DNA from 3 places in the Embleya sp. NPDC056575 genome. Region 1 is predicted to be linked to each of the others. Evidence: riboswitches for the same ligand, from Rfam matches in the RefSeq annotation. Region 1 holds a riboswitch; each other region holds the start of a gene.
What was found. Region 1 has a riboswitch for cyclic di-AMP ahead of ACFRCG_RS01335 (transglycosylase family protein). Riboswitches for the same ligand answer to the same signal wherever they lie in the genome.
Positions count from the first base shown of each region.

Region 2: another riboswitch for cyclic di-AMP. It lies ahead of ACFRCG_RS09545 (NlpC/P60 family protein); the one in region 1 lies ahead of ACFRCG_RS01335 (transglycosylase family protein).
Region 3: another riboswitch for cyclic di-AMP. It lies ahead of ACFRCG_RS14435 (transglycosylase family protein); the one in region 1 lies ahead of ACFRCG_RS01335 (transglycosylase family protein).

Region 1 is NZ_JBHTVA010000001.1:319,273-321,529, forward strand. Features, by position in the region: gene ACFRCG_RS01330 ((Fe-S)-binding protein) at 1-376, shown strand, start outside; cyclic di-AMP (ydaO/yuaA leader) riboswitch at 906-1,143, shown strand; gene ACFRCG_RS01335 (transglycosylase family protein) at 1,212-2,257, shown strand, end outside.
Region 2 is NZ_JBHTVA010000009.1:166,870-169,126, reverse strand. Features, by position in the region: gene ACFRCG_RS09555 (MFS transporter) at 1-15, opposite strand, end outside; gene ACFRCG_RS09550 (winged helix-turn-helix transcriptional regulator) at 232-699, shown strand; cyclic di-AMP (ydaO/yuaA leader) riboswitch at 1,176-1,314, shown strand; gene ACFRCG_RS09545 (NlpC/P60 family protein) at 1,323-2,257, shown strand, end outside.
Region 3 is NZ_JBHTVA010000015.1:92,206-94,462, reverse strand. Features, by position in the region: gene ACFRCG_RS14445 (phosphoenolpyruvate hydrolase family protein) at 1-486, shown strand, start outside; gene ACFRCG_RS14440 (EthD family reductase) at 563-898, shown strand; cyclic di-AMP (ydaO/yuaA leader) riboswitch at 1,094-1,281, shown strand; gene ACFRCG_RS14435 (transglycosylase family protein) at 1,282-2,007, shown strand; gene ACFRCG_RS14430 (nucleobase:cation symporter-2 family protein) at 2,065-2,257, opposite strand, start outside.

The DNA.
Region 1 (2,257 bases):
GCCCGAACGCCGGGTGGCCGGCCGCCGGGTCAGGGTCACCCTCCAGGACTCCTGCCACCTGCGCAACGGCCTCGGCGTATGGCGCGAACCGCGCGCAGTCCTTTCCGCGGTGGCCGACTTCGTGGAAACCCCGGGCGCCGGCGACTGCTGCGGCGCGGCCGGCACCTACTCCCTCCTGCGCCCGATCGAATCCCGCCGCATCCTCGACCGCAAGCTGGACGCGATCGAGGCCAGTGGCGCCGACGTCGTGGTCGCGGTCAACCCGGGCTGCCTGCGCCAACTCCGCACCGGCCTGCGGCGCCGCAGGTCGCGCGTACGCGCGGTACACCTCGCCGAATTCCTCACCACACCCGACGGCGGCGCCCGGACACCCTGACCATCACGGGCCCGACACCGGGATCTCGGGTCGAGTTCGGCGTATGCGACTCCACACGGGGGGAGCCGCATACGCCGTACCCGACCCGAGACACCCACGGGTTTCCACCACGCCACCCGGTTCGAAGGGAGCCATCCCGTCGAACACCAACCCCGCGACGCGCGCGCCTTCGCCCTCGCTCCATCCCACGAATGGGCAGGTGGGCCCCAGTTTCGACCCGTTTTCCACCATCCCGAGACCGGCGTTTCCGGCAAATCCCGTGGCGCACGTCACATCCCGCGCACCGATTGTCAGGAACTCGCACGCACCGTGAACCGAGTTTCCGCGATTCTCACTCCCCGCGATTTCGATCTCACTCTCCGCTGAAGGTCCCGGGCACAATGCGTGGATGCTTCGGGACTTTCGGTCCCGGAATTCCACCCTTCCGACCCGAATCTTCGGTTTCGGCGAAACATGATGTTTGGATCCGAGTCGGGTGTATGCGTAGTTTGGTGCTTCGCCGCACCGGTCCGGTGTTCGGCGGAATGTGTCTCCCGGTTCGCCGAATCCTGCCGCCGGAGAGGCCACGGTACGAAACCCGAAAGGCAGGAGCGGGGGAACCAAGTGGAATGCCGTCCCGGGCGTCCGCATGTCGTGGACGTCCGATAACGACGGCTTGGGGTGAAGCCGTGCCCGCCTCCTCGATACCCGAGGAGTCGACGCCGGCCGGGCGAGACTCTCCAGCCCGAATCCGACAGCTCACTTCGTAGGCGTGGGAGAAGGAAAAATCTTCGTGCAGTCGTTCATCACCCCTGCCCGCAAGCCCAAGAACGCGCGCCTCGCGCTCACCCTCGGCATGGCCGGCGCCATCGTCGCCGCCCCGCTGATCACCGGCTTCGCCACCTCCGCCACCGCCGCCCCGGTCTCCGTCTGGGACAAGGTCGCCATGGGCGAGAGCTCGGGCAACTGGCACATCAACACCGGCAACGGTTTCTACGGTGGCCTGCAGTTCACGCAGAGCACCTGGAACGAGTTCGGCGGTCAGCAGTACGCCCCGCGTGCGGACCTGGCCACCAAGGACCAGCAGATCGCCATCGCGGAGAAGGTCCTCGCCGTACAGGGCCCCGGCGCGTGGCCGAACACCTCGGGCCCCGCGGGCCTGACCCGTGGCGGCGCCGCTCCGGCCATCTCCCCCAGCGCCAAGTCGGGCTCGACCAAGGCCACCGTCAAGGTCGCCCCGAAGGTCGCCGAGAAGCCGGTCGAGGCCGCGCCGGCCCCGAAGGCCCCGAAGATCGAGGTCGTCCCGGCCGCCGAGACCAAGGCCACGACCACCACCTACTCCGTGGTCAAGGGCGACACCCTGTCCAAGATCGCCGCGGCCAAGGACGTCGACGGCGGCTGGCGCAAGCTGTACGCCGACAACAAGTCCGTCATCGGCGGCAACCCGAACCTGATCCTGGTCGGCCAGAAGCTCTCGCTCTCCGGCAAGGCCGCGGTCGCCACGAAGACCGAGGTCGCGCCGAAGGCCGAGGCCAAGGTCGAGACCAAGACCGAGGCCAAGCCCTCCGTGTCGGTCAAGGTCGCGCCGAAGCCCGTGACCAAGGAGAAGGCCCCCGTCGTGGCCAAGACCTCCTCGGCCAAGGCCGGCAGCACCGCCGTCAACTCCTCGGGCTACGTCGCTCCGGTGAACGGCGCGCTGGGCACCGCGTTCGGCACCGGTGGCTCCATGTGGTCCAGCGGCAGCCACACCGGCCAGGACTTCGTGGTCGGCACCGGCACCTCGGTCAAGGCCATCACCTCGGGCACCGTGGTCAGCGCCGGCAACGGTGGCGCCTACGGCAACGAGGTCGTCATCAAGCACGCGGACGGCAAGTACTCGCAGTACGCCCACCTGTCCAGCAT
Region 2 (2,257 bases), on a different contig from region 1:
GGCGCGGGGGCTCATGCGGCCGGCGGGGGCGTCGCCGGGGGCGGATTCGGGGGCGGATTCGGTGGCGCTGCCGGGTGTGGACGTGGATGTGGACATGCGACAGCCCCTCGGGACGCGGGTGGGTGGGATCGCGGTGGGATCGCGGTGCGATCGGGGTACCGGGGGTCGGTTCTTCGGACGAACCCGGTTCCCTCTTGTAACCGACCCCATCCTTCGGCAGCATCGACTTCCATGGAAGAAGGCACTTCGAAGGAACCGACCCCCTGCCCGAGTAACCAGGAGGACTACGACGCCCTCCAGTGGGACGTGCGCGAGGGGTGCGAGGTCCGGCAGATCCTCGACCGAGTCGCCGACAAGTGGTCCCTTCTGGTGATCGCGATCCTGGAGAGCCGTACGTTGCGCTTCACCGAGTTGCGGCGGGAGATCGACGGGATCAGCCAGCGCATGCTCACCGTGACGCTGCGCCAACTCGAACGCGACGGCCTGGTGCGCCGCACGGTGTATCCGGTCGTGCCGCCTCGGGTGGACTACGCGCTCACCCCGATGGGGACCACGCTGCACACCACGATCCGCTCGTTGGTCACCTGGACCGAGGAACATCAGGAACGCATCGCCGAGGCGCGGGCGGAGTACGACGCGCGTGTGGGAGCGGAAGGCGACCTGGCGGTGGCGACGGCGGGGCGGTCGGTGTCGGGGTAGTGGGCGCGGCGCCGAGGCGAGGGGCGATTTTCGAATCCGGGTTCGGGGTCTGTCCACACCTGTTCGATGTCGCTCGAGGTCGCGTATTCGCCTCGGATCGGCCGGGCCTTGCGAATGTGCGGTTCGAAAAGGACCGGCAAGCCCGGCGAAACGGCGGAACCTCGCGCGTGGTAACCCCGCCGTCGGCCCATTTCGCGGGTGCGGCGACGTTTGCGGAGGTCGGACGGCGGCTCCTTGCCACCAATCGTTGCCAAAACGGTCCAAGATCGACTTTCGGGATTCCGAGTGCTTTTCCTGTGATACGACGACGGGTGAAACGGAACTCTTGGTAAAGTTTTGGTAATGCAGAGACTCGGGGTGAGGGTCGTGACACGCCTGTGACTATCGTTCTGCGATAGGCGATCGGCTCCACGTCGGCCACCCGGTCGACACGATCGCCTCCGCCGAATTCGGTGACGGGTTTCGGTGACGGTGGGCAACCGCGGTCGCCGCGACACGAAGCCGGAACCGGGGACCCTTCACAGTCCCTGGGGTGAATCGGTGCTTCGGCACCGTAGGGCGCCTTCTTCCGCCCGAACCCGTCAGCTAACCCGGTAGGCGGCCGAGGAAGGAGACCGCCGCCAGTGGCGTCCCAGCGTCGATCCGGGCAGCACCGCAAGCCCAAGCCGCGCACCGCCGTGCGTACCGCCGCGACCGTGGTCACGGCCGCCGCGACGATGACCGGTGTGATGACCTTCGCCGGCACCGCGAGCGCGGACCCCGCGCAGTCGTTCCAGCAGACCAAGGACCGCGTCAACCAGCTGCACAGCGAGGCGATCAAGGCCACCGAAGCCGCCAACCGCGTCGACGAGCAGATCACCAAGCAGCAGGGCACCGCGAACCAGACCCAGTCACGGATCACCGAGGAACAGGCCGCGCTCAACACGCTGCGCGACCAGATCGGTGTCCTGGCGGCCAACCAGTACCGCAGCGGTGGTCTGCCGCCGTCGCTCTCGCTCGCGCTCAGCGGCGACCCCGAGGGTTACCTGCAGAAGTCGCAGATGTTGTCCCAGCTCGACGGCCAGCAGGCCGCGAAGCTGAAGCAGATCGCGGCGCAGGCCCGAGTTCTCCAGCAGGACCGCACCGAGGCCTCCTCGCAGCTCGCGGAACTGGAGAAGCTGCGCACCGAGCTGAACCGGCACAAGGGCGAGATCCAGAACAAGCTCACCGAGGCACAGCGCCTGCTGAACACGCTCACCGCGCAGCAGCAGAAGGAAGTCCTCGACTCGAACGACCACAAGAACGACGCCGGTTCGCGCACCGAGACCGACCGCAGCTCGCGCGACAAGGCGGACCCGCCGACGACGGGCAAGGACGTCCCCGTGTCCGGCCGGGCCGCGGCCGCGATCGCGTTCGCGCGGGCCCAGATCGGCAAGCCGTACGCGCCGCGAGGTGTGGGCCCCGACTCGTACGACTGCTCGGGCCTGACCCAGGCCTCGTGGCGAGCCGCCAACGTCTCGCTCAGCCGCACCACGTGGACCCAGGTCAACGACGGCCCGCGGATCTCCAAGGACGCGCT
Region 3 (2,257 bases), on a different contig from region 1:
GTCTTCCGGCAGAACCTGGAGGAGACCGGGATGGGCTACGACCTGGAGGTGGAGATGATCCGGCTGGCGGCGGAGCGCGGTCTGCTCACGGCGCCGTACGTCTTCGACCCCGAGCAGGCCCGCGCGATGGCGGCGGCCGGCGCCGACGTGCTGGTCCCGCACCTGGGGCTGACCACCAAGGGCAGCATCGGCGCGACCACCGCGGTCACCCTCGATCAGGCGGTGGAGCGGGTGCAGGAGATGCGCGACGCGGCCGCGGAGGTCAACCCCGACGTGCTGGTGCTGTGCCACGGCGGGCCGATCGCCGAACCCGAGGACGCGGCGTACGTCCTGGCCCACACCACCGGCGTGGTCGGCTTCTTCGGCGCCTCCAGCATGGAGCGCCTGCCGACCGAGGTGGCCATCACCGAGCAGGCGCGGGCGTTCAAGAGCATCACTCCGAGTGGGGGCGTCGCCACGGCGGGCGACACTCCGGCCCATCCGTAACCCACGCCCCCGGCAGCCAACGCGTGGCGCAAGCGCACGTCCGTCCGTCCGACCATCACGAGCGTGAGGACCCGGCATGTACAAGTTGACCGTGCTCTACGGCCACCCCGACGACCCGGCGGCGTTCGACGCCTATTACTGGGACAAGCACGTCCCACTGGCGCGCACCATGCCGGGACTGACCGGCTGGACCATCGGCAAGTGCGAGCCGGATCCGTCCGGCGCGGAGCCGCCCTATTACCTGGTGGTCGCGCTGTACGCGCCCTCGCGCGCGGAACTCGAGGCGGTGCTGGATTCGCCCGAGGGGCGGGCCACGGTGGCCGATGTGCCCAATTTCGCGACCGGCGGCGCGACGTTCCTCTGGGACGAGGAATGGGTAGTGGTTCCGGTAGAGCTGCCCGCGACGGAATAGCCCGTCGCTGACGCACGCGTGACCACGCGGCCGCGCACCGCGTACGCCGGACCGTGACCTGCAAGGACGGCGACAAATCGGGCAAATAGGTGTTATTCCTCCCTATGGGGGACGTCACAAACCGCCCGAAATGTTTGCCAACCCGGCGAACCGGTGCGTAGCTTCGTGGTTGTTCGCACAAGCGAACTCCCCGGGCGGTACGCCGAATCCTGCCGCCGCCCGAGGGAAGCAGTCGATATCGACTGGCGGCAGGAGCGGGGGAACCAAGTGAGCCGACATCGGCACTGCCGATGCCTGGGGTGAAGCCATGCCTGTGACAGGCGAGGCCGGGCCAATCGTCCGAACCCGACAGCTAACTTCGTAGGCGCCCGACGAGGTAATCAATGACCTTCCGTGCCATCACCGCTCCGGTTCGTTCGCTCTCTCGTGGCCGTCGCGCCGGCATCGCCGTCGCCGCCGGTGCGGGTCTCGTCCTTCCCCTCGTGGGCATGGCGGGCAGCGCGAACGCCGCGACTTCGTCCACCTGGGACTCGGTCGCCCAGTGCGAGAGCACCGGCAACTGGAGCATCAACACGGGCAACGGCTTCTCCGGCGGTCTGCAGTTCACCCCGAGCACCTGGAACGCGTTCGGCGGCAGCCAGTACGCGGCCAGCGCCGCGCAGGCTTCCAAGGCGCAGCAGATCGCCGTCGCCGAGCGGGTCCTGGCGAGCCAGGGCCCGGGCGCCTGGCCGGTCTGCTCCGTGAAGGCCGGTCTGGGCAAGGGCGGCAACCCCAACGCCACGGCCGAGTCCTCGACCACCGGCAAGACCAAGTCCTCGGTCGAGCCGAAGGCCGCGCCGGCGTCCGAGGCCAAGCCCGCGACCGGCAACGCGCCGAAGCTCAACGTGCAGCCCAAGCAGGACGTCGCCAAGCAGGACGCGCCGAAGTCGGCCGCGACCGAGCGGGCGTCGGGCTCCGGCACCTACACCGTCAAGTCCGGTGACACGCTGTCCGCGATCGCGGCCAAGCTCGGTGTCAAGGGCGGCTACAAGGCCCTGCACACGGCCAACGCCGGTGTCATCGGCGACAACCCGAACGTGATCGCCGTGGGCACCAAGCTCGCCGTCTGATCCACCCTCACCACGTGGGCCCCGCCGAACACTTCGGCGGGGCCCACGTGCATGTGGTCATGCTCGGGTGGGCTGTTGGGCGGACTGGGCCGGCAACGTGACGGCGGGGTCGGTGGGTTCGGCGGGAGCCTTGCCGCCCGCGCGGCCGGTGTGGTTGAGCAGCAGGTTGAGCACGACCGCGATGATCGACCCTGCCGAGATGCCGGACTCGGCGATCATGGCGACCTTCTCCGGGAACGCGTGGTAGAAG